2 regions of the Streptomyces sp. NPDC088762 genome follow, and region 1 is predicted to be linked to the other one. Evidence: riboswitches for the same ligand, from Rfam matches in the RefSeq annotation. Region 1 holds a riboswitch; the other holds the start of a gene.

Region 1 (3,176 bases):
GGGCATTCGGGGCGCACCATCGTGCTCAAGGTGCGGCGGTACGACTTCTCCACCTTGACGAGGTCGGAGACCCTGCGGGGGCCCACGGACGATCCGGCGGTGGTGCGGGAGGCCGCCGCGCGGCTGCTGGAGGGCGTGGACACCACGGGCGGGGTGCGGCTGCTGGGGGTGGGGGTGACCGGGCTGGCGGACTACACCCAGGAGGACCTGTTCGCGCAGGCGCTGGCCGCGGAGACGCCGGGCACCGGGACGGCAGCCGTGGAGGACGGGGAACGGGAAGGCGAAGGGGCCCAGGGCCCGGAGCCGGGCGGGGGCACCGCCGGCCCAGGCGGGGGCGCGCCGGCGGCACCGGGGCAGGCCGCGGGGCCGGAGAGCCGCCCAGGGGGGCCCGGCGCGTCCGAGCCGGCGCCCGAGCGGCGCTGGCCGGCCGGGAGCGACGTACGGCATGCGGTGTACGGCCCCGGGTGGGTGCAGGGCAGCGGGGTCGGGCGGGTGACCGTACGGTTCGAGGAGCCCGGATCGCCGCCCGGCCGGGTGCGGACCTTCCGGGTGGAGGACCCCGACCTCGAGCCGTCCGATCCGCTGCCGCTGGTGGGGGACGCGAAGCCGGACCTTCCCTAGGTGGTGCCGTCAGGTCGTGTCGTCGCCCGCCAGGTGGCCGAAGTCGCGCTGGAAGTCCGTCGGGAGGGTCACGTCGAGGCCGTAGTGGTGGTAGAGCTGGAGCTCCTGTTCGGGGGAGAGGTGGCGGCCGACGCCGAAGTCCGGGGCGTCCTTGATCAAGGAGCGGTCGAAGGGCACCCGGAGGGTGTCGCCCACGAGCTCGCTGGGCTCCAGCGGCACGAAGGCGTCCCGGCTGAACAGGCCCGTGCGGACGGCGGCCCATTCCGGGACGCCCGTGGCATCGTCGAGGTAGACCTCGTCGACGGTGCCGATCTTGGTGCCGTTGCGGTCGAACGCCTTGCGGCCGATCAGGCTGCGCGGATCGATGTCGGTCTGCACGGTCCCTCCAAATGGTCGCAACTCCTCCGTAAGCACTACAGAAGTGCATATCGGGAAAGCAGGCCACTCGGGGAGCGTCCAGATCCTCGCTGGTAGGCTGGGTGATGGCTGTCGACCCTGTGCGGGAGAGTCCTCCGAGTGAGCGTGACGGAGGCGCCGAAGGAGCAAATCCTCCCCGGAATCTCTCAGGCATACGTACCGCACGGACGAGGCCACTCTGGAAAGCAGGGGCGGGTACCGGGCGCAGTGCCGGTTCCCCTCCTCACCGACGGTGAAAGCCGGACCGCACGGGTGTTCCCCGTGGGGCCCGGTGAAACTCTCAGGTTGAGATGACAGAGGGGGAGGCCGTCCGGGTGCCCGCGCCGTGGTGCCCCTCGCAGGTCATACGACCAGGAGGCCTCCGTCATGACCGCCAACCGCATTCCGCTCTCCCAGCTGGAGCGAGGCATCCCCTTCGAGCAGCGCCACATCGGCCCGGATGCCGAAGCGCAGGCCAAGATGCTCGCCCAGGTGGGTTACGGCTCGCTGGACGAGCTGACCGCCGCGGCGGTGCCGGACGTCATCAAGACCGCCGAAGCGCTGAACCTGCCCGAGGCGCGCACCGAGGCCGAGGTGCTGGCCGAGCTGCGCTCGCTCGCCGACCGCAACCAGGTCCTCTCCTCGATGATCGGTCTCGGCTACTACGGGACCTTCACCCCGCCGGTGATCCTCCGCAACGTCATGGAGAACCCGGCCTGGTACACGGCGTACACGCCCTACCAGCCCGAGATCTCGCAGGGCCGCCTCGAAGCGCTGCTGAACTTCCAGACCGTCGTCGCCGACCTCACCGGACTGCCGACCTCCGGTGCCTCGCTGCTCGACGAGGGCACCGCGGCCGCCGAGGCCATGTCCCTCGCCCGCCGCGTGGGCAAGGTCAAGGACGGTGTCTTCCTGATCGACGCCGACGCGCTGCCGCAGACCATCGCCGTGATCGAGACCCGCGCCGAGCCGACCGGTGTCGAGGTCGTCGTCGCCGACCTGAGCGAGGGCATCCCGGCCGAGATCGCCGAGCGCGGTGTCTTCGGCGTCCTGATCCAGTACCCGGGTGCCTCCGGTGCCGTGCGGGACATCAAGCCGCTGATCGACCAGGCGCACGGGCTCGGTGCCATCGTCACCGTCTCGGCCGACCTGCTCGCCCTGACCCTGCTGACCTCCCCGGGCGAGCTGGGCGCGGACATCGCGGTGGGCACCACGCAGCGCTTCGGCGTTCCGATGGGCTTCGGCGGACCGCACGCCGGCTACATGGCCGTCCAGGCCAAGCACGCCCGCTCGCTGCCGGGCCGCCTCGTCGGCGTCTCCGTGGACGCGGACGGCAACAAGGCGTACCGCCTGGCGCTGCAGACCCGTGAGCAGCACATCCGCCGCGAGAAGGCCACCAGCAACATCTGCACCGCGCAGGTGCTGCTGGCCGTCATGGCCGCCATGTACGCCGTCTACCACGGCCCGGACGGCCTGCGGACGATCGCCCGCCGGACCCACCGCTACGCGGCCCTGCTCGCCGCGGGTCTCCGGGCCGGCGGCGTGGAGATCGTCCACGGCGCGTACTTCGACACGATCACGGCCCGTGTGCCGGGCCGTGCGGCGGAGGTCGTCGCCGCAGCCCGCGAGGGCGGGGTCAACCTGTACCAGGCCGACGCCGACCACGTCTCGGTCTCCTGCGACGAGACCACCCTGCGCGCCGACATCGAGGCCGTCTGGACCGCCTTCGGCGTGAGCGCCGACATCGAGGCGCTCGACGAGACCACGGCGGACACCCTTCCCGAGGGCCTGCTGCGCTCGGACGCGTACCTGACCCACCCGGTCTTCCACCAGCACCGCTCCGAGACCGCCATGCTGCGCTACCTGCGCAAGCTCTCGGACAAGGACTACGCGCTGGACCGCGGCATGATCCCGCTGGGCTCCTGCACCATGAAGCTCAACGCGACCACCGAGATGGAGCCGGTGACCTGGCCCGAGTTCGGCCAGCTGCACCCGTTCGCCCCGGTCGAGCAGGCCGAGGGGTACCTCACGCTCATCAACGAGCTGGAGGAACGTCTCTGCGAGGTCACCGGCTACGACAAGGTCTCCATCCAGCCGAACGCCGGTTCGCAGGGTGAGCTCGCGGGCCTGCTGGCCGTCCGCGCCTACCACCGCGCCAA
Region 2 (3,176 bases), on a different contig from region 1:
TGCATGTCCGTGCCTCCGTGATCCCGCCGCGTGTCGCCCCGCAGGGTACCGGCCCGGTCCGCGGCACCGCCGCCGGGGCCGCCCGTCCGCGTCCGACCGCGCCGCCGTCTCCTGGGGCTCCGCCCCAGACCCCGCGCCTCAAACGCCGGCGGGGCTGGATTTGGCTCCCGCCCCCTCCGCGAGGCCAGGCCGAACAAGTGCGGCGCCGCTCCTGGGGCTCCGCCCCAGACCCCGCGCCTCAAACGCCGGCGAGGCTGGTTTTGCCTCCTGCCGCCTTTCACTTGCAGGCCTACGCCGGCCACCTCCAGCTCCGCCGGCGTTTGAGGCGCGGGTCCGGGCAGGGCCCGGCAGCGGCGCCGCAGCCGGACGTCAGGGGTGGAACGCGATGCGCGTCACGGCGGCGGCCGAGCGGCGGTCCAGGAGGGTGGCCGAGGCGCAGCCCGGCGGAGGATGGCCGGCCTCCGCGGAGCGGAGCAGGCGGGTCACCGCCCCCCGGTGGCGGGCGAAGGCGTACGCCGAGACCCCGCGCCCCCGCGCCGCCTGGCCGGCCAGGGCCTCCTCGGGGCTGGTGTCCAGGAGCAGCAGGTGCAGCGCCCGGCCCCGGCGGCGCGCGGCCGCCGCGAGCAGGCTCCGTACCCAGGTCTGCGTACCGCAGTCGTGCACGACGACCGAGGCGCCGGAGCGCAGCGTGCGCCACAAGCCCCAGTAGTGGGCGGCCCGGACCAGCGGGCGGTAGACGGCGTAGGGCACCGCCCCCGGCATCCTCCGCTCCCAGCGCTCGCGCGTGTCCTGGGAGTCGATGGCTCCGCCCTCGGCCGCCGCCCGCTTGATCAGCGTGCTCTTGCCGCCTCCCGGCAGGCCGGACACCACGACGATGTCCCCCGCGGCGAAGCCCAGCCGCTGCGGCCCCCGCACCCCCGGTCCGCGGAGGTCGCGCACCGGGCCGGCCGCCGCGCTCCGCACGCGCGGACCCCGCTGCGCCGGAACCGCGTCCACGGTCCCCGCAGCCGTCACCGCTCCGAATCTCCGCACAGCGTTCGCCTCCCCCGAATCGGGCCCGCAGGACCCTTGCCCACTGAGTGTAAAGAGACGGTAATCCGGCAGGCCCGGTTCCGGTCCGGCCGCTTGAGGACCGCACGAACTTTCGGGGCCGCACCACCGATCACCGCCGTGGCGTGCAATGATGTGCGCCATCTGGACCAACTGCATACCGGCCGCTTGAATCCGCGCGGGAGAGTCCCGGCACGCCGCAAGGCCGTGCGCGGGCGCCGAAGGAGCAAGAACCTCCCTTGAATCTCTCAGGCCCCGTACCGCGTGGATGAGGCAGATCTGAAAAGCGAGCTGCGCGTCGGCGCAGGCTCCACCCAAGGTGCAAGCCGAGGACCCCTGACGACCGGGGGAACTCCTGGCGAACCTCTCAGGTTCCGATGACAGATGGGGAGGACCCTCCTCGTCATGTCATGCCCTGGGACCCGGGAGCCACACCCATGAGCACTGCCCCCCGTCTGACCGCCCTCGATGCGGTGCACCGTTCGCTCGGTGCCACCATGACCGACTTCGCGGGCTGGGACATGCCGCTGCGGTACGGCAGCGAGCGCGACGAGCACAACGCCGTCCGCACCAAGGCCGGTCTCTTCGACCTGTCCCACATGGGTGAGATCACGCTCACCGGCCCCGAAGCGGTCAAGGCCCTCGACTACGCGCTGGTCGGCAACATCTCCACCGTCGGCGTCGGCCGCGCCCGCTACACGCACATCTGCCAGGAGGACGGCGGGATCGTCGACGACCTGATCGTCTACCGCCTGGGCGAGACCGAGTACATGGTCGTCGCCAACGCCTCCAACGCCCAGGTGGTGCTGGACGCGCTCACCGAGCGCGCCGCCGGCTTCGACACCGAGGTCCGCGACGACCGCGACGCCTACGCGCTGATCGCCGTCCAGGGCCCCGAGTCCCCCGGCATCCTGGCCTCCCTCACCGACGCCGACCTGGACGGGCTGAAGTACTACGCCGGCCTGCCGGGCACCGTCGCGGGCGCGCCCGCGCTGATCGCCCGTACCGGCTACACCGGCGAGGACGGCTTCGAGCTGTTCGTCTCCCCCGAGCACGCCGTCGAGCTGTGGCAGGCGCTGACCAAGGCCGGCGAGGGCGTGGGCCTGGTCCCGGCCGGCCTGTCCTGCCGCGACACCCTGCGCCTGGAAGCGGGCATGCCGCTGTACGGGCACGAGCTGAGCACCTCCCTCACCCCCTTCGACGCCGGTCTGGGCCGTGTCGTGAAGTTCGAGAAGGAGGGCGACTTCGTCGGCCGCGCCGCGCTGGAGGCCGCCGCCGAGCGCGCCGCGACCAACCCGCCGCGCAAGCTGGTCGGCCTGGTCGCCGAGGGCCGCCGCGTCCCGCGCGCCGGCTTCCCGGTCGTCGCCGGCGGTCAGGTCATCGGCGAGGTCACCTCCGGCGCCCCCTCCCCGACGCTGGGCAAGCCGATCGCGATGGCGTACGTGGACGCGGCGCACGCCGCGCCCGGCGCCTCCGGCGTCGGCGTCGACATTCGCGGTACGCATGAGCCGTACGAGGTCGTGGCGCTGCCGTTCTACAAGCGGCAGAAGTAGTCCCGCACACGACCCCGCCGTCCGGGCGCCCCTGCGGGGCCCGTGCGGCGCGCCGTCTCAGTACCCAAGACCGCTGTTCGATCCACTCCCCCGCATCCAGGAGAATCAGGCCATGAGCAACCCCGAGAAGCTGCGTTTCAGCAAGGAGCACGAGTGGCTGTCGGCCGCCGAGGACGGCGTCGCGACGGTCGGCATCACCGAGTTCGCGGCCAACGCGCTCGGTGACGTCGTCTACGCCCAGCTCCCCGAGGTAGGCGACACGGTGACCGCGGGCGAGACCTGCGGCGAGCTGGAGTCGACCAAGTCGGTCAGCGACCTCTACTCCCCCGTCACCGGTGAGGTCGTCGAGTTCAACCAGGACGTCGTGGACGACCCGGCCCTGGTGAACACCGCCCCGTTCGAGGGTGGCTGGCTGTTCAAGGTGCGCATCGCGGAGGAGCCGGCCGACCTGCTCTCCGCGGAGGAGTACGCCGCGCTCACCCACTCCGACAACTGACCCAGGGAACCCTGATGTCCGTGCTGAACACCCCTCTCCACGAGCTCGACCCCGACGTCGCCGCCGCCGTCGACGCC

The links. A riboswitch is a leader RNA that binds a small molecule or an ion and turns the genes downstream of it on or off. The one in region 1 is predicted to bind glycine.
Region 2: it holds a riboswitch for glycine, as region 1 does, so the genes downstream of both, gcvT (glycine cleavage system aminomethyltransferase GcvT) here and gcvP (aminomethyl-transferring glycine dehydrogenase) in region 1, are expected to answer to the same signal.

Annotation. Positions count from the first base shown of each region.
Region 1 is NZ_JBIVKT010000005.1:9,782-12,957, forward strand. It holds gene ACIP5M_RS14260 (DNA polymerase IV) at 1-621, shown strand, start outside; gene ACIP5M_RS14265 (PRC-barrel domain-containing protein) at 631-999, opposite strand; glycine riboswitch at 1,112-1,210, shown strand; gene gcvP (aminomethyl-transferring glycine dehydrogenase) at 1,405-3,176, shown strand, end outside.
Region 2 is NZ_JBIVKT010000007.1:230,291-233,466, reverse strand. It holds gene ACIP5M_RS19030 (enhanced serine sensitivity protein SseB) at 1-5, opposite strand, end outside; gene ACIP5M_RS19025 (AAA family ATPase) at 370-1,014, opposite strand; glycine riboswitch at 1,220-1,323, shown strand; gene gcvT (glycine cleavage system aminomethyltransferase GcvT) at 1,488-2,603, shown strand; gene gcvH (glycine cleavage system protein GcvH) at 2,716-3,099, shown strand; gene glyA (serine hydroxymethyltransferase) at 3,114-3,176, shown strand, end outside.